Regions from separate parts of the Austwickia chelonae genome, predicted to be linked through region 1. Evidence: riboswitches for the same ligand, from Rfam matches in the RefSeq annotation. Region 1 holds a riboswitch; each other region holds the start of a gene.

Region 1 (4,699 bases):
CATCCGGTGGTGGGTCGGTGGTCCGGCCTGCCCATCACCGGGTTGCATCGGCGCTCCCCTGTGCGCCGCCCCCTGGCGGGCTTCGACTCTCCATCGACGAGTCGAAGCCCGCCACCCGCGCTTTCGCGAGCGCATCCCGACCCGCATCCCGACCCGCATCCCGACCGTGGAATGATGCCGGACCCGTGCTGCTGCCAGCCGGTGGTCTTTTCTTCGGCTTCTATCGCCGCATCTTAAATACATCAGATGAATAATCGACGGAAACTCTTGAGGGTCCTGACCGCCCGCCAAGTGTGCGGAAATCAGGAAAGATATGTATCCATACATTCGTTCGAAAAGCTTTTACAGCCAGATCATCGCTGGTCAGAGACCGGCGGGGGGATATTTCAGACCCAAGAGCACTCAGTCAACATCCGTCACTTTCGCGAAATACATACAGATTTCTCTCTGCATATTTTCAGAAAGTCATGCAATATACCGGCCAGATCAAAGAGTCCCCCGACATCAGTAAAGAAGGTCAAGGAATCGGCTGTATCTCGTGACAATCAGAATCATTAATGCTCATGATTTTTGCGTCCACAGTCATTCAGCAGATCGGAGTTCCAGCACATGTCTACCTCCAGGCCTATCGGCCGCATCCTGGGCATGGCCGCAGCTGTAACTATGATCGGAGGCACACTCGCCTCAAGCACAGCCCTTGCCGCTCCACCAAGCGGAGAAGCAGACGCCTCGACACTCATCGTCGGTGGCACCCCCGCCAAAGACGGCGAGTTCCCCTTCATGGTGTCGCTCCAGCTCAACGGCGAATCATTCTGTGGTGGTTCCCTGATCAACTCCACCACGGTGCTCACCGCAGCACACTGTGTGAACGACGAAACCGCTGAAAGCGCCAAGAAGATCACCCTGGCCATCGGGCGCACCGTCCTGTCCGACGAGACACAAGGCGTCGACCGGAAAATCCGCTTCACCGGCGGGTCCCCCGACATCACGACCCACCCGTCCTACGGCAAGAAAGTCGGCTACGACGCTGCCCTGATCCGTCTGGACAAACCGGTGAACAACATCACCCCGGTCGACCTGCCCGAAGCCGGATCGACCGCCCTGTACAAGCCCGGATCCATCGCCACTGTCATCGGCTGGGGCACCACCCGAGCGACCTGGCCGCCGAAGTACCCCGACCGGCTTCTCAAAACCAATGTCACCATCCATACCCCGGCGCTCTGCGCCAAAGCCGGTGGCGACGACTACAACGCAGAAACCGACTTCTGCGCCAGCGCCGAAGGCAAGGACTCCTGCCGAGGTGACAGCGGCGGCCCGATCATGCGCAAGGTCGCCGGACGCTACTACCAGATCGGCGTGGTCTCCTGGGGCAAAGGATGCGCGCAGAAGAACAACCCCGGTTTCTACACCTCCACCGCCTCCGAAAAGGTGCGAGAGGGACTCGGTTTCTAAAAGGAACACCCGCACCTCACCGGCCACGTGCAAGGGCAGCCGACCTTGCTCTGCCGACCCACACAACACAGGACATGCCCGCCTCGTCTGCACTCCGACGAGGCGGGCATGTCTGCTGAAAATCTTTCTTCCTCAAATGATCTGTCACATAAGGCGAGCCTTATACTTGTTGACTCGGTGCAGAAACGGGAAGTCGGTGCAAGCCCGACACGGTCCTCGCCACTGTGACCGGAGAGCTCCGCCTCGACGATGCCACTGAACCACCAGGTTCGGGAAGGCCGAGGCCAGCGTTCGATCCGGGAGTCAGGAGACCGCCTGCACCGGCACCCAGATGCCGAACCACGAGAGATGGCCTGGCCATGACGACACCCGTCCGCAGTACGCAGCCCCTCAGGCCGCGCCCTCCGGCAGGGCCCGGGCACAGGCTCCTCTCCCACGGGGAGGCAACGACCATCGTTGCCGAGGAGAGCAGCATGAGCGACCGACGAACCCTGACCGAACGACTCGACACCGGGCCGGTGATCTGCGCCGAAGGATTCCTCTTCGAACTGGAACGACGCGGCTATCTCACCGCCGGTGAGTTCGTCCCCGAAGTGGCCCTGGAGAACCCCGACGCCCTCCGCACCCTGCACACCGACTTCCAACGTGCCGGATCGGACATCGTCGAAGCCTTCACCTACAACGGGCACCGCGAAAAGATGCGGGTCATCGGCAAAGAAGACCTCCTGGAACCGTTGAACCGGGCCGCTCTGCGCATCGCCCGAGAAGTGGCCGACGCCCACCCCGGCGACCTCATGGCCGGAAATATCTCCAACACCAACATCTGGGATCCCGCCGACCCGGCCCGGCAGGCCGAGGTCCGCGGCATGTTCGAAGAAATGGTGGGCTGGGCCGTCGACGAAGGCGCAGACCTGATCATCGGCGAAACCTTCTACTACGCCGGTGAAGCAGAGACCGCACTCGAAGTCGCCGCCGCCAGCGGACTACCCGTCGTGATGACCCTCGCCCCGATGGCCGGCAACCGGATGTCCGACGACGTCGGCATCGTCGACACCGCTCGACGCCTCGAACAAGGCGGCGCGCAGGTCGTCGGCCTCAACTGCTTCCGCGGCCCGCGGACAATGCTGCCCTGGCTCCAACAGATCCGCGAAGCCGTCAGCTGCCATGTCGCCGCGCTCCCCATCCCCTATCGCACCACCGAGGAAGAACCCACCTTCTTCAATCTCTCCGACCCGACCGCCACCACCCCCTCACCGCACGGCCGGACCTTCCCCACCGCACTGGACCCGCTGTCGACCAACCGGTACGAGATCGACGCCTTCGCCCGGCTCGCCTACGGCATGGACGTGCGCTACCTGGGCGTGTGCTGCGGAGCCTCACCGATGCTCATCCGCCAGGTCGCCGAAGCCGTCGGCCGGACGACAGAAGCCAGCCGGTTCTCCGAGCGCATGAGCAACCACTTCATGTACGGCACCCACGACCGCCTGCCCGAGCACATCGCCGCGCTGGGCGCCCGCGCCTGATCACCCCCGTCGTCGCCCCGGTGCCCCTACCGGGGCGACGACGGCCCGCGCCCCAATAGCCGAAATGTCTTGCCCCGGATGGACATTTGTTCTCCCTGGCGTTGCATGAGGAGACCTGTCCGAGTCAGGTCAGCCCAGTTCACCGGAACTCCGATCCGCACCGAACCGTTGCCCCTTCTGCTGTCCTGCACCATATTTTCACTGTTCGGCAAGGACCTCTCATGCACAGAATCGGTAAAGAACTGCGCGACCTCAGGGCCACAGCTGCGGTCCTCGGCATCTTGGCCATCGGGGTCGCGGTGCCAACGCTGTCAGCAGCTGCTCTCGGCACTCCCAGCGATGCCGTCACAACCGGGCAACGAGACCGACTCACCGTCGATGCCACTGGCACCCACGTCGAATGGGCTGCCCCCGAACACTGGCAGCGCCAGGAGCAGGTGCGCCGGAAATATGCCCGGTATGTCGACGGGGAACGAGCGCTGTCCCTGACCGTGATCAGTTCCGTCAAGGATCAGCAGACCGCCATGGAACGTCAGGTCCGCTCGGCCGCCGCCTCCGGGCAGAACCTACGACTCACCGAACAGAAGATCTCGACTGCGAACGAGTTCTCCGGCTTGTCCTGTGAAGTCACCGGCGGAAACGGAGCCGGGCAGGGCCGCTGCGCGATGGTCGGGCGCGACGGTTTCCTGATCGTCATCACCTCGACCGCACCGACGGACAAAGAGCCTCTGGACATCACCACGCTGATCGACTCCCTCACGGTCAAGAAGGAAAAGGCATGAACGACCTCCGCCGCGGAGAACGCCTGGCGACAGCGAACCAGAAGCCCGGCGACGAGTTCTACCGCCCCCGGTCAGCTCTGTGGTGGTTCTATCTGATCAGCTGCGCACTGTGCGGAATCGCGCTCGCCGTCTTCCTGTGGCCCCGGGTCGCCCCGCCAGCGGGGACGCTGCTGTTGACCTCGCCGTTGTCCCTGGGAGGTGTAGCGCTCTTCGTCCTGGCGATGGCGGCCTGTGATCCCTACCGGGCCCGTCGCCCCCGGATCATGCTGGCCGCCTTCGTCAGCGGGGCCACGATCGCCGCCTACCTGTCCGTGAAGGTCAATGCGGCTCTCCCGGTCGTCGTCCTGCACCTGCTGGGCGAACAGTCAGCCCAGCAATGGTTCGCCGGATTAGTGGGGCCGACGTCCGAGGAATGGATGAAGACGGCCTGCATCCTGCTCGTGATGCTCATCGCCCGGGAAACGATGACGAGACCGATGCACGGGCTGATGGTGGGTGGTTTCGTCGGTCTCGGTTTCCAGGTCCTGGAAAACCTTTCCTACCTGGCCAAAGGCGCATTGGACAGCCCGGACAGCGATATCAAGGGGCTCCTCCTGGTGGGATTCGTGCGCTTCTTCAGTGGTTTCACGTCACACCAGCTGTACAGCGCGATCATCGGGGTCGGGGTCGCCGTCCTGCTCGGTCGTGTCGTCGGAGACAAGTGGTCCTTGAACCGTCGTCTTCTGGTCTTCACCGGTTTCTACGCGCTGGGTTGGTTCATCCACTTCCTGTGGAACTCGCCGGCCCCGACAGCCTGGGGCAACGCCGGTGTCATCGCCTTGATGCCGGTCAAGATCGCCTGCTACCTGGCAATGCTCACGCCGGTGCTGCGCTGGGTATGGCGGCAGGAACGCGACTACCTCCGGGCCGCCGCGAGCGCGGTCACCGGCGATCAGCTGGATG
Region 2 (4,699 bases), 720 kb from region 1:
GCGTTCACAGGATCTCCTCCGGACGAGCCAGGGCGTTGACGGCAGAAGCTGCCAGAGCCGAACCACCCCGACGGCCGTGCACGACCAGCCACGGCACCCCGTACGGGTTCTCGGCGAGCGCGATCTTGCTCTCCGCGGAGCCGATGAATCCGACGGGGATCCCGACGACGGCGGCGGGGCGGGGCCCACCGTCGGCGATCATCTCCAACAGGTGAAAGAGCGCGGTGGGCGCATTGCCGATGGCGACGACAGCTCCTTGGAGCCTGGGCCCCCACAGGGAGACGGCGGCGGCGGCGCGGGTGGTGCCCCATTCCTGCGCGAGCTGGGCGGTGCGGGGGTCACGCAGGGTACAGATCACCTGGTTGTCGCGAGGCAGTCGGGCGCGGGTGATCCCGGAGTCGACCATGTGGGAGTCGACGAAGATGGGGGCGCCTGCGGTGAGGGCGCCGCGGGCTGCGGCGACGACGTGGGGGTGGAAGGCGAGGTCACCGATGAGGTCGACGTCGCCGGAGGCGTGCATCATGCGGACGGCGACGGTGCGGGCGTTCTCGGGCAGCCCGTCGAGGGCGGCTTCGGCGCGGATGGTCGCGAAGGAGCGGGTGTAGATCTCCCGGCCGTCCCGGCAGTAGTCGTAGCGGGGTGTCGGTGGGGCGGGGGTCTCGGGCACGGTCATCGGTTCTTCTCCTGGGGTCGGCGGCTGGGTCGGTCAGCCGCGGGGGCCCACGCCGGGCCGGGTGAGTGCTTCTTCGACCGTGGCGGGTCGTAGTAGGTCGATGTGGTTCTCCGCCGGGGCTCCGCAGCGTCGTTCGCAGGCGCTGACGTAGACGAGGGGTCCGGGTCCGTCGAGTTCGTCGGCGAGTCGGCGGGTGAAGGTCTGGGTGTCCATGTCGGCGCGGGCGCAGCCGGGGGCGCCGGTGCAGGCGGCCAGTCGCGCCCACGGTGAGTTCTGGTCGACGGCGAGCCCGGCGGCGGCGAGGGTCTCCTGGTGGGCGGCGCCTTCGGGGACGACGATGCTGCGCCAGGGGGTGACGACGACCTGGCGGGTGCCGGTGGCGCGGGTGACGTCGGCGAGCGCCGTGTACTGGGCGCAGGTGAGCAGGCCGAGCGGAACACCGACGACGAGGTGGGTTCTGTTGGTGCCCAAGGGGGTGCGCCGGGTGGGTGCGGGTTCGGTCCCGTCTGGTGCGGGGTCGGTTGCGGCGGGTGTTCTGTCGATGGGGGCGAGCAGCGGGGTGGGGAGTTCGCGGATGTGCCAGGGGCGGGGGTCGAGGCTGGCGCGGGCGTGCAGGAAGGCTTCGGCGAGGTCGACCATCACGGTCGGGGCGTCGTCGGCGGCGACTTCCCGGCCGTGTTCCCGGTCGCCGGCGTGGACGATGCCCCGGGTGGGGCTGGTCGCCTGATAGGCCAGGTCGAACTGTTCGCCGAGGACGTCGTCGCGCCCGTCGTCGAAGGCGACGAGGAAACGTCCGGGAAGTCCGGAGGTGGCCGGTCTGGAGCGCAGGAGTTCGTCGTAGGTGGTGACCAGGGGGCGGATGTCGGCGTGTCCGTGGCCGTCGAGCCCGCTGAGTGGGCTGGCGATGATGTTGCGGACGAGTTCGTGGGCGGGGGCGGGGATGATGCCGGTGGCGGCGATCCGGTCGGCGAGTCGGCAGGGCAGCGGGTCGGGCAGGGCCCGGATCTGCAGGGCGCCCCGACTGGTCAACTGGACTGTGCCATCTCCGTATTCGCGTGCCAGCGCGACGATCTCACCCAGGATGTCGACGTCTACGGCGATCCCTCCGGTACGCAGTCGCACGATCAGCCCGTCGTTCGAGGCATAAGGGCGGACCAGGCCGGGGCAGCGGTCGACCGGCACCTCGTGACGGGGAGCAGCGGTGGCAGGCATCGGCGGTGGCCTCCAGGGGATCGGCATACGGGACGGCTCACTCACCCTAGTGTCCTCCGAAGGTCGTCACGGGACCCCACCCGCGGGATCACGCGGATACCAGACGCCTCGCACCCCGGTCGGGTGACACATCCCGAAGCCGATGCCGGGTAGCCTGACCCCGGCGTCGACGGTCGAGGAACCCCGGTGAAAACCCGGGACGGTCCCGCCACTGTGAACCTGCCGCCAGTTCTCCGGCCCAGGAAAGTCAGGAACTCGCCGCGACGTGACCTCCCTCGCGTGCACCCACCGGTGCGCGCCCGACCCAGGGGCGGACGACCCCGAAGGAGCACCATGACGCGCATCGCGCTGCTGTCCACGTCCGACACCGACCTGCTGTCCGCGCGCGCCTGCGGCGCCGACTACCTGTACGCCAACCCGGCCCGGCCCGGTGCCGACCCGACCCGGTCCGCCGACGCGATCCTGGCCGAAGCCGTGGAACAGGCCACGATCGTCGTCGTACGGATCCTGGGCACCCCGCCGGAGCTGTTGGAAGCTGTGCGGGCCACCCGGGAACGTCCGGGGGTGCAGCTGATCGTCCTGGGCGGCGAGCAGGCCCCTGACGCCGCTCTGATGGAGATGTCGACCGTCCCCGCCGGAGTGGTCCGCGAAGCCCACCGGTACCTGGCGTACGGCGGGCCGGAGAACCTCGGCCAGTTGCACACCTTCCTGTCCGACACCCTGTTGCTCACCGGGGAAGGTTTCGCCCCGCCGGCCGAACAAGCCTCCTGGGGTGCGCTCCCCCGCCCTGAGCTGCCCGCGCTGCCCGAGGGCGCATCCCGACCCCGGGTGGGCATCCTGTTCTACCGGGCTCAGTACGCCGCGGGGAACGACGCCTACGTCCACGCACTGGCCGATGCCGTCGACGCCGCAGGCGGGGTCGGCGTGCCGGTCTTCGTGACCTCGCTCCGGGAAGCTCCGGACGACCTGCTCTCCCATCTGAGCAGCTACGACACCCTGGTCACCACGGTATTGGCCGCAGGAGGAACCCGACCGGCCACCGCGAGCGCCGGCGGGGACGACGACGCCTGGGACGTCAAGGCCTTGGCCGCCCTGGACGTCCCCGTCGTCCAAGGTCTGTGCCTGACCTGGGACCGCTCGTCCTGGTCCGAAGCCGACGACGGCATGAGCCCGCTCGACGTGGCGACCCAGGTCGCCGTCCCCGAATTCGACGGGCGGATCATCTCGGTGGCGTTCTCCTTCAAAGAATTCGACGAGGACGACCTGCCCCGTTATGTGGCCGACCCCGAGCGGTGCGCCCGCGTCGCCGGCATCGCACTGGGCTACGCCCGGTTGCGTCACGTCCCCGTCGAACAGCGTCGGATCGCCGTCGTCCTGTCGGCCTACCCGACGAAGCACTCCCGCATCGGCAACGCCGTCGGCCTGGACACCCCGGTCTCGCTGGTACATCTGCTACGGGCCCTGCGTGACGCCGGATACGACCTCGGAGCCCCCGGCGACCTTCCTGGCGTCGACGAATCAACGTATGCCGACGTGCCGAGCCCCGACACCGCGGCAGGCAACGACCTGATCCATGCCCTCATCGCCGCCGGCGGGCAGGACGAAGACTGGCTGACCTCCGACCAGCTCGCCGGGCAGCCGGTCCGCGTCGACGCAGCCACCTACCGTCGCTGGTTCGCAGAACTGCCCGAAGAGCTGCGCAACGACATGGTCGAGGCGTGGGGCGAAGCTCCCGGAGACCTCTTCGTCGACCGCTCCCCCGCCGCGGTGGCCGCCGACCCCGACGGCCAGATCGTCTCGGCGACCCTCCAAGCCGGCAATGTCGTCGTCCTGGTGCAGCCGCCGCGTGGCTTCGGGGAGAACCCCATCGCGATCTACCACGACCCCGACCTCGCACCGACCCACCACTACATCGCCACCTACCGGTGGGTCGCGAAGGAATTCGGCGCGCACGCCGTCGTCCACCTGGGCAAGCACGGCAACCTGGAATGGCTGCCCGGTAAGACTCTCGCCCTGTCCTCCGGGTGCGGCCCGGACGCCGCGCTGGGCGACCTGCCCGTGATCTACCCCTTCCTCGTCAACGACCCCGGCGAAGGTTCACAGGCCAAACGGCGCGCGCACGCCACGATCATCGACCACCTGGTACCGCCGATGGCCCGGGCGGAGAGCTACGGCGACATCGCCCGCCTGGAGCAGCTCCTCGACGAGTACGGCAATGTGTCCGTGATGGACCCGGCGAAGGCCCCGGCCTTGCGCGCGCAGATCTGGACGCTGATCCAGGCCGCCAAGCTGCATCAGGATCTCGGGGTCGAGGACATGTCGGTCGACGACGGCGATGCCTTCGACGAGTTCGTGATGCACATCGACGGGTGGCTGTGCGAGGTGAAGGACGCCCAGATCCGCGACGGCCTGCATGTTCTGGGGCAGGAGCCTCAAGGGGAGGCGCTGGTCAATCTGGTGTTGGCGATCCTGCGCGCGCAGCAGGTGTTCACGGGGGGTACCGAGCCGGTGCCCGGTCTGCGGACGGCGTTGGGTCTGGACGAGTTCGGTGTGGGGCATGCCCTGTCCGACCGGGTGGAGTCCTTCGCCCGGCTGTTGGTCGGTGGTTTGGCTGCTCGAGGCTGGTCGGAGGAGGACCTGGGCGTCTATGTCCGGGAGCATCTGGCGGCGGCGTGTGCGTCCGATCCGATGGTGGCGGAGGCCTTCGCGGCGGCTGATCCGGCGGCGGTGGCGGCGTCGCTGCGTTTCGCCTGCCGGGAGGTGGTGCCCCGGTTGGCCGGTACGGCCGGTGAGATCCCGGCGGTCTTGCACGCT
Region 3 (4,699 bases), 720 kb from region 1:
AACTCACCGGCGCGTACACCGGAATCCCAGCTTTGCGCAGGGCATCCCGGTCGATGCCGGCGTCGAAGCCGATGACGAGGTCGGCGCCGCTGGCGATGACCGTCTCCGTGGCCACCTGGGTGCCGCCACTGTCCAGCACCGAGCTGGCGATCTCCGGGATCTTCTTGATCCTGGTCAGCGTGCTCTCGTCATAAGGGGCGGTGCGGAGCTTGCCCGAGCGGCCGACGACCTTGTCGAGCAGATCCATCTCGGCCAGGATCGACAGATCCGTGTCATCCATGATCAGGACCTTCTCCGGGCTCTTCGTGAAGGTGAGTTGCTCGTCGCAGCTCTTCACCGTCTTCGGATAGGCCCCGGACGAGGCACCCGCCCCGTCGGAGGGCGGGACCGACGGGATCGACGAGCTGCACGCCGTGGTCAGCAGGCAGCCGAGCACGGTCACGGCAACCAGGGAACTGCGTGTCCTGCTTCTCATGGTTTTCCTCCCGAGTGCACCGATTCGGTGCGTTGACATGGCGGTTCGCTACGGTGGTGGTGGCTCGGCGAGAACAGGAGGTGCGGCTGACCGCCGTGCTCGATGCACTCCACATCCACGTGATAGACGGCAGAGACCACCTGAGGGGTCAGCACCTCCCGGGGCGGCCCGTAGACCACCGGCCGACCCCTGTCGAGCAGGACCAGCTCGTCACAGACCCGCCCGGCGAGGTTCAGGTCGTGCAGGACGACCACGGTGGTCGCGTCGAGAGTGCGCACGAGCTCGAAGAGTTGGAACTGGTGGTGCAGGTCCAGATGATTCGTCGGCTCGTCGAGCAACAGGAAGGGCGCGTTCTGGACGATGGCTCGGGCTATCAGCACGCGTTGGCGCTCGCCGCCGGACAGCTCGGTGACGAGCCGGTCGGCGAGCGGCTCCAGCCCGACCCGTTCCAGGGCCTTGCTGATCCGTTCCTGGTCCTGGGTGTCGCCGTAACGCAGGAGCGGCCGGTGGGGGAGACGCCCGAGGTTGACGCTGTCACGCACGGTGAGCGGCAGCGCAGCTTCGTTCTCCTGGGCGACGACGGCCATCTGTTGGGCGATCTGCCGACGGGAGAACGCACCGATCTCGGTCGCCCCGAGCTCGATGGTGCCCGATTCGTGGGAGAGCGCCCGGTGGAGAGCCAGCAGGAGAGAAGACTTACCGGCCCCGTTGGGCCCGATGATGCCGACCGTGCTCCCGGCGCGGGCCGTGAATCCGACACCGTCGACGACGATCCGGCCGCCGCGACGGACGGTGACCTCGTGGGTGGAGAGGGCGTCGGGTGCGCTGTTCATCGGTGAGTCTTCATGGCGCGGATCATGACAAGCAGAATGGGAGCGCCGACGAGGCCGGTGACGACGCCGATGGGGATCTCCGACGGGGCGAAGACCACTCGGGCGAAGGTGTCGGCGATGACGAGGAAGATGCCTCCGGACATCGCGGCTCCGACCACGAGCACCCGGTGGTTACGGGCCAGGAAATGCCGACACAGGTGGGGGACGACCAGCCCGACGAAACCGATACCGCCTGCGGCGGCCACGGCGACGGCGACGGCGAACGAGACGACGAGGGTGACGACGACGCGCATCCGTACCGGGTCGAGGCCGACGGTCAACGCGGTGGTGTCGCCGCTGGAGACGGCGTCGAGCAGAGGGGCGGTGACCCAGAAGAGCACGGTCAGTGCCACGGCGACGAGGGTGGCGGCCCAGGCCGAGTCCCAGGTGCTGTGCGACAGCGATCCGAGCATCCAGAACATGACGCTGCGGGCTGTCTCGGGGTCGGCGCTGGAGAAGACGATCAGATTGGTCACCGACTGGAAGATGAACCCGCAGGCGAGACCTGCCAGGACCAGATGGAGGACGCCTTGGCTCCGTCCGCCACCGACCGCGAGGACGAGGACGGTCGCCAGCCCGGCGCCGAGGAAAGCCATCGCGGACAGCCCCGCACCGTGGGCGACGCCCAGGAGAACCACGGAGGCGGCGGCCCCGGTGGAGGCCCCGGAGCTGACACCGAGGACATAGGGCTCGGCCAGGGGGTTGCGGGTCATCGCCTGGAGCGCGGTTCCCCCGACGGCCAGGATCGCTCCGATCCCGAGCCCGGCCAGGACCCGTGGGGCCCGGTTGTCCCAGATCAGGGCGTCAGCGATCGGTGAGGGCGGGGACATCCCAGAGCTGGGTAGGTGGGACAACATGACCTGGGCGATCTGGGCGACGGAGACCTTCGCCGCCCCGAAGTGCATACAGACGATCGGGGTCACCACGAGAGCGATGGTCAGGAGAGCCATCCGGCGGTGAAGATGTCGGCGAGGGCAGGACACAGGGGCACGCTCCGGAGAGCGCAGGCGGCGGAGCACTGGCGATCCGTTCGTCGGTGGGCCGAGGCACGCGGCACGCACATTGACAGAAAAGCGTTGACAGGTATTCGGACTCGGCCTCATCCAGGGTCGGACCCTTCCCAGCCGAAGCCAGTGGTCTTGTCCGCCTGTCCGCCATACCGCTGCGTGTCAGTCCCGGCCTTTCACCGGGTTCCCTCATCAACGGCTCGACCATAGCCATCCTGTGCCGCCACAGGTGGGACAGAGGTCCTTCTTCCTGGTGTCCCGGCGCAGGTATGCGCCTACCGGTGGCGAACGAGCTGTGACATCGGAATCGGAACAGCCGCTTCGGTGTTCGCCGATTCGACGATGACCTGCGCCGCTACCGATGTCAGCGGGTTCGGACGAAGCCCACCACGACGACCACTCCCGCCTTAAAGTGAACGGTGCCTTCCCGCCTCGGGGAAGAACCGACGAAGAAGGAAACAACCTGATGTCTCATCAGCCACCACAGGGGTCGAACGAACAGGCGCAGGGTGGCAGCTATGCTCCGCCGCCGCTGCCGGGGCATCAGCAGACACCAGGGACGCCCCTGATGCCCCCGTACGCCCAACAGCAGACCGCCGGAGCCTCCGCCACCCCAGGGGCACACCCCGGGAACACCCAGAACGCAGGCCACGTCCAAGGCCAGCCCCAAGCCTGGACCGGCTACCAGCAGCACAACGCCGGCTACCCGCAGACCGGCGGATACCCCCACCAGCAGCAGTACGGGCAAGGCCCCGGACCCAACCCCATGTATCCCGGGCAGATGCCGCAACAGCACACCAAGAAAGGTCTCCTGGGTTCCCTGTTCGACCTGTCCTTCCAGCATTTCGCGACCCCGCACATCGTACGGATCGTCTACATCCTGCTCATGAGCCTGGTCCTCGTCTTCACCTTGCTCGCCCTGCTCTCCTCCTTCGTCCTGATGGCCAACAAACAGGCCGGCTTGGGCATCGTGATCCTGCTCGTCGCCCCCTTCATCGGGCTGATTCAGCTCGCGATGGCCCGCATGACCTTGGAGGTGTACATCGCCATGTGCCGTACCGCCGAGGAGACCTCTCGTCTACGTGAGGAACTGAGCCGACGCTGACCCGCACCGCGACGGGTCACGACGTGACGACCACCCCCGGCGGGTGTCTCCGGGATCCACCCCCCGGAGACACCCGCCAGATGGTCACCGGCCGGTGGGCCCGTCCTCGATCTCGCCCTCCACGTCCAGGTAGATCTCACGCAGCTGGTCCATGACCTCCGGGTCGGGTTTCTCCCACAGCCCACGGTCCGCCGCCTCGTGCAGACGTTCCACCATGGAATGCAATGCCCACGGATTCGCCTCCCGCAGGAATTCCTGATTGGTCTCGTCCAGGACGTACTCCTGCGCCAAGGACTCGTACATCCAGTCCTGCACGACCCCGGCGGTCGCATCGAAACCGAACAGGTAGTCGACCGTGGCCGCCATCTCGAAAGCACCCTTGTACCCGTGGCGACGCATCGCCGCCAACCACCGCGGATTCACCACCCGGGACCGGAACACCCGCGCGGTCTCCTCCGCCAACGAACGGGTACGAATCGCCTCCGGCGCTGTGGAATCTCCGACATAGGCGCGAGGGCTCTCCCCGGTCAGCGAACGCACCGTGGCGATCATGCCCCCGTGGTACTGGAAGTAGTCGTCCGAATCGGCGATGTCATGCTCCCGGGTGTCCACATTCTTCGCCGCGACCTGGATCCGCCGATACGCGGTCTCCATGTCACCCCGCGCCGGCGCCCCGTCCAGATCACGTCCGTAGGCGTACCCGCCCCACGTGGCATACACCTCGGCGATATCGGCGTCACCACGCCAACTCCCCGACTCGACCAACTGCAGGATCCCCGCACCGTAGGTGCCCGGTTTGCTGCCGAAGACCCGCGTCGTGGCCCGCCGCCGATCGCCGTGCGAACCCTCCGCAGCCAGATCGGCCTCCACATGGGCGCGCACATAGTTGTCCTGCTCGGACTCCTCCAACCCGGCGACCAATTGCACCGCGTCGTCCAACAATGCGATGACATGGGGGAAAGCATCCCGGAAGAAACCGGAGATCCGCACGGTCACGTCGATCCGGGGCCGACCCAACTCGGCCAACGGGATCGGCTCCACCCCGATGACCCGCCGTGACGCCTCGTCCCACACCGGGCGTACCCCCAACAGGGCCAACACCTCGGCGACATCGTCACCCGAGGTCCGCATCGCCGACGTCCCCCACACCGACAGACCCACCGACCGCGGATGAGCACCCGTCTCCCGGACATGCCGGGCACACAGGTCGTCAGCCAAGGCCTGACCGGTGTCCCACGCC
Region 4 (4,699 bases), 390 kb from region 1:
ACTTCATGGGCAGGAGCTGGTTGACATCGGAACGTGCGTTGATCATCGCCTTGTCGTCGACGTGGACCCGGCCGACGTCCTGGACGTGCAGGCTGTCGAAGGACGCGCTGTCCTGGGCGTTCTGGGTGGCGGTCACTGGCAGGCCTCGCATTCGGGGTCGGTGAGTGAGCAGGCGGCCGGGGCGACGGCGGGTCCGGCCGGGATCTCGACCGGCCCGGCAGCCGGCACCGGGGCGGCGAGCGCCGCTGGGGAGACGGCGTTGAGGCGACCGTCGGTGCCTCGGAGGGTGGACTTCTCGACCTGGGTGGCGGCGCGGGCGCGCAGGTAGTAGGTGGTTTTCAGTCCGGATTTCCAGGCGGAGCGGTAGAGTTCGTCGAGGGCTCGTCCGCTGGGTTCGGCGACGTAGAGGTTCAGGGATTGGGCTTGGTCGATCCATTTCTGGCGTCGGGAGGCGGCTGCGATCAGCCAGCGGGGGTGGATGTCGAAGGCGGTGGCGTAGATGCGTCGCAGGTCGTCGGGGATGCGGTCGATCCGGTCGAGTGCGCCGTCGTGGTACTTGAGGTCGGCGATCATCCGGTCGTCCCAGAGGCCGCGTTCTTTCAGGTCGCCGACGAGGTGGGCGTTGACGACGGTGAAGTCGCCGGACATGTTGGCCTTGACGAAGAGGTTCTGGAACTGGGGTTCGATGGAGGGGGCGACTCCGCAGATATTGCTGATGGTGGCGGTGGGGGCGATGGCCATCACGTTGGAGTTGCGCATCCCGTTGGTGCGGACGTGTGTGCGCAGCCGGTCCCAGTCGAGGGTGTGGCTGGTGTCGATGTCGAGTTCGCCGTCGTGTCGGGTGGCGGCCAGAAGTTGGAGGGAGTCGATCGGCAGGATGCCGCGGCTCCACAGGGAGCCGTCGAAGCTCTGGTAGCTGCCGCGTTCGGCGGCGAGGTCGGCGCTGGCTTCGATGGCGAAGTAGCTGAGGGTCTCGGTGGAGTAATCGGCGAAGTCGACGGCTTCGTCGCTGGCGTAGGGGATTCCGAGGGTGAACAGGGCGTCCTGGTGTCCCATGAGCCCGAGGCCGACCGGGCGGTGCCGCAGGTTGGAGCGGCGGGTCTCGGGGATCGTGTAGTGGTTGATGTCGATGACATTGTCGAGCATGCGTACTGCGGTGCGGACGGTGCGCCGGAGTTTGTCGACGTCCAGTCCGGTGGGGGTGATGTGCCGGGCGAGGTTGACCGAGGCGAGATTGCAGACGGCGACTTCGTCGGCGGTGGTGTTGAGGGTGATCTCGGTGCACAGGTTGGAGGAGTGCACCACCCCGGTGTGTCCTTGGGGGGAGCGCACATTGCAGGGGTCTTTGAAGGTGATCCAGGGGTGGCCGGTCTCGAAGAGCATGGTGAGCATGCGCCGCCACAGGTCCTTGGCGGGGAGTCTGCGGTGCAGCCGGAGTTCGCCGCGGTCGGCGGCGGCCTCGTATTCGGCGTACCGGCGGCTGAATTCTTCGCCGTACAGGTCGTGCAGGTCGGGGGTCTCGTCGGGGGAGAACAGGGTCCAGGAGCCGTTGGATTCCACTCGGCGCATGAATTCGTCGGGGATCCAGTGGGCGGTGTTCATGTCGTGGGTGCGGCGGCGGTCGTCGCCGGTGTTCTTCCGCAGGTCGAGGAATTCCTCGATGTCGATGTGCCAGGTCTCCAGGTAGGCGCAGGCGGCGCCTTTGCGTTTGCCGCCCTGGTTGACGGCGACGGTGGTGTCATTGGCGATCTTCAGGAAGGGGACGATGCCTTGGCTGCGCCCGTTGGTGCCGTGGATGTGGGCGCCGAGGCCGCGGACGGGGGTCCAGTCGTTGCCCAGTCCGCCGGAGTACTTCGCGAGGAGGGCGTTGTTCCGGTAGGAGGAGAAGATGCCGTCGAGGTCGTCGGCGACGGTGGTGAGGAAGCAGCTGGAGAGCTGGGGGCGGGTGGTCCCGGCGTTGAACAGGGTGGGCGTGGAGGTCATCAGGTCGAAACCGGAGAGCATCCGGTAGAACTCGATGGCTCGGGCCTCTCGGTCGTCCTCGCGCAGGGCGAGTCCCATGGCGACTCGCATGAAGAAGGCCTGGGGCAGTTCGAAGCGGGTTCCGTGTTCGTGCAGGACGTAGCGGTCGTAGACGGTCTGGAGCCCGAGGAGCCCGAAGTCGAGGTCGGCGGTGCCGTCGAGGGCTGCGCCGATGCGGTCGAGATCGTAGGTGAGCAGTTCGGGGTCGACCCGGCCGAGATCGACCGCCCTGCGGAGGTAGATCGGGAAGTAGCTGGCGTATTCGTCGTTCATCTCCTCGGCGGTGAGCTGTCGAGGCGTTCCGGCGAGGTGGCTGAGGGCTTCGGTGCGCATCCGGTCGAGGAGGAGCCGGGCTGCGACCTGGGAGTAGCCGGGCTCACGTTCGACGAGGGTGCGAGCGGCGAGGATGAGCGCGGTGGCCAGTTCGTCCTGGGTGATGCCGTCGTAGACGGTGCGGCGCAGTTCGCGCAGGACGGGTTCAGCGGTGACATCGGAGATGCCGTGGGTCGCTTGGTCGAGGAGCCGGTGGATGCGCGGCCGGTCGAGAGGCGAGGTGCTGCCGTCGCCTGCGGTGACGGTGATCTCGGGCAGGCCCGTGATGGGTTCCTCGCGCTGGGTCGACGGTGGTGCAGGCGGGGCGGTGGTGCTCGTCATCGTCTGTCTCCTCGCAGGTCGAGGCCGCGGGGTAGGGACGACGGGCGCGCAATGGCATGGCCGCGCGGGGTGTCGCCCGGCCCTCCCTCGAGGCCGTGGACGCGTAGGGCTGTCGCCGTACGCACCGGAGGCAGGTCTTCGGACTCATGGGCGTGGTTCGGGCTGGTCGCCGTCTCCGCCTACTGCCCGTCGCTTCCCAGGCTGTCGCCCAGTGCTCTTGACGGGTGTCGTTCCCATTCACCGCTGCGGGGCAGCCCCGGATTCACACCGGGTTCCCTCTTTCCCCACGCTCGACGAGCGCGGACCACCAGCGACACAAACCCTACATGTTGTGGTGCCGAAGAAAAAAACCCGAAGATATTGGCGTGTCGAAGCCTCAGCACTCCTGCAGTCCACCGAGAGATCCCCCGCGAACTCAACGACCAGCTCAAGAACGTCTCGGATGAATCCGGCGAAAAAGACAGCAGGCCAACAGGTTCCATAAGTAGGCCCTTCCCTCGCCCCTCAGCATCACCTATCATCTGTTCAGATATTCAGATGTAGCGTTCATTGGAGGTAGGCATGTCGGAGACCGTTCGGGGGCTCGATGGCTGCGCGACCGGTTCGGCCAATCCGGACAAGGTCCGTCTCGTCGCGAGACAGATCCCTGCAGAGGAGGAGATCACCCGGGTCAGCGCCCTGTTCAAATTGCTCGGCGATGCCACGCGGACCCGGATCCTGTACGCCTTGCTCGAAGGCGGCGAGCTGTGTGTCTGCGACCTGGCCGCAGCCACCGGAACAACCGAAACCACTGTCTCCCAAGCACTCCGGCTGCTCCGCGCCTCCGGTGTCGTCGCCGGCCGTCGCGAAGGTCGCAATGTCTTCTACCGGCTGTTCGACGCCCACGTCCGGATGCTGCTCGATGTCACCCGCGAACACACCCTGCACGAACATTCCTCCGAGAGCAGCACGGGCCGCAGCGAGCAGCTGAGGGACGCGCGATGAGCGGCCATGGGCACGGACATGGGCACGGACACGCCGTCAGCGTTTCAGCCACTGGGCGCCACCAATGGCGCCTGGCGGTCTCCTTCGCCCTGATCGCCGCCTTCTTCGTCGTCGAACTGGTCGCCGGCCTCGCCGCAGGATCCCTTGCGCTGATCAGCGACGCCGGACATATGGCGGCGGATGTGGTCACTCTGGGAGCAGCACTCGTCGCCTCCCGCATCGCCACCCGCCCTGACACCACCGGGCGACGGACCTTCGGCTCCTACCGGGCCGAGGTCTTCGCCTCCGGCCTGGCCGTCATGATCATGCTCGGGGTATCGGCCTACATCGCCGTCGAAGCCATCGCCCGCCTGGGCGCGCACCACGAACCGGCCTCGACCACCATGCTGGCCGTCGGGACGCTAGGGCTGGTGGTCAACGTGATCGGCTTGGCTCTGCTGCACAGCGGAGCTGGAGAGAGCCTCAATGTCAAAGGCGCCTACCTCGAGGTCCTGGCCGACACGCTCGGTTCAGTGGGCGTCATCGTGGCCGCTGCCCTCGTCCATTTCACCGGGTCACCCTGGTGGGACACCGGCGTGGCACTGGCCATTGCCCTTTTCGTGGCAGTGCGCGCCTGCGCCCTGGGCAAGGAGGTTCTTGCCGTTCTGGGGCAGCACGCCCCCGCGGGCATCGAACCCCTTCAGGTCCAGAAAGCTCTGGAAGAGGTCCCCGAGGTCACCGAGGTCCACGACCTCCACCTGTGGCAGCTGACTTCCGGCATGAATGTGGCCACCGCCCATCTGGTCACCACGGCCGAACACAAAGCAGACATCCTGACCCTGGCCAGCGCCATGCTGCGGGAGAAGTTCGACATCGCCCATGCCACCCTCCAGGTGGAGACGACGGAGCGCGCTCAGTGCCTGGGCGCAGACTGGTGAGCAGTCCCGGAGAGATGAGCAGCACTCCCAGGCGGCTCGGCCAGGCCTCCCGCAGGCCGAGCCGCCGCCCTGCAAGTTCACCGGCATGTCAATAAAAGATTTTCATTTTCGCTAATGGACAG

Evidence for each region. A riboswitch is a leader RNA that binds a small molecule or an ion and turns the genes downstream of it on or off. The one in region 1 is predicted to bind cobalamin.
Region 2: it holds a riboswitch for cobalamin, as region 1 does, so the genes downstream of both, cobN (cobaltochelatase subunit CobN) here and DX923_RS14065 (homocysteine S-methyltransferase family protein) in region 1, are expected to answer to the same signal.
Region 3: it holds a riboswitch for cobalamin, as region 1 does, so the genes downstream of both, DX923_RS10925 (FecCD family ABC transporter permease) here and DX923_RS14065 (homocysteine S-methyltransferase family protein) in region 1, are expected to answer to the same signal.
Region 4: it holds a riboswitch for cobalamin, as region 1 does, so the genes downstream of both, DX923_RS12395 (ribonucleoside-diphosphate reductase subunit alpha) here and DX923_RS14065 (homocysteine S-methyltransferase family protein) in region 1, are expected to answer to the same signal.

What each region holds. Positions count from the first base shown of each region.
Region 1 is NZ_CP031447.1:3,199,854-3,204,552, forward strand. It holds gene DX923_RS14060 (S1 family peptidase) at 664-1,452, shown strand; cobalamin riboswitch at 1,587-1,785, shown strand; gene DX923_RS14065 (homocysteine S-methyltransferase family protein) at 1,926-2,975, shown strand; gene DX923_RS14070 (hypothetical protein) at 3,197-3,757, shown strand; gene DX923_RS14075 (PrsW family intramembrane metalloprotease) at 3,754-4,699, shown strand, end outside.
Region 2 is NZ_CP031447.1:2,479,291-2,483,989, forward strand. It holds gene DX923_RS10900 (precorrin-2 C(20)-methyltransferase) at 1-8, opposite strand, end outside; gene DX923_RS10905 (precorrin-8X methylmutase) at 5-673, opposite strand; gene DX923_RS10910 (precorrin-3B synthase) at 707-1,930, opposite strand; cobalamin riboswitch at 2,030-2,162, shown strand; gene cobN (cobaltochelatase subunit CobN) at 2,219-4,699, shown strand, end outside.
Region 3 is NZ_CP031447.1:2,484,109-2,488,807, reverse strand. It holds gene DX923_RS10935 (ABC transporter substrate-binding protein) at 1-475, opposite strand, end outside; gene DX923_RS10930 (ABC transporter ATP-binding protein) at 472-1,308, opposite strand; gene DX923_RS10925 (FecCD family ABC transporter permease) at 1,305-2,330, opposite strand; cobalamin riboswitch at 2,409-2,578, opposite strand; gene DX923_RS10920 (DUF4282 domain-containing protein) at 2,821-3,459, shown strand; gene cobN (cobaltochelatase subunit CobN) at 3,544-4,699, opposite strand, start outside.
Region 4 is NZ_CP031447.1:2,805,245-2,809,943, forward strand. It holds gene DX923_RS12390 (ribonucleotide-diphosphate reductase subunit beta) at 1-151, opposite strand, end outside; gene DX923_RS12395 (ribonucleoside-diphosphate reductase subunit alpha) at 133-2,676, opposite strand; cobalamin riboswitch at 2,789-3,000, opposite strand; gene DX923_RS12400 (ArsR/SmtB family transcription factor) at 3,238-3,660, shown strand; gene DX923_RS12405 (cation diffusion facilitator family transporter) at 3,657-4,577, shown strand.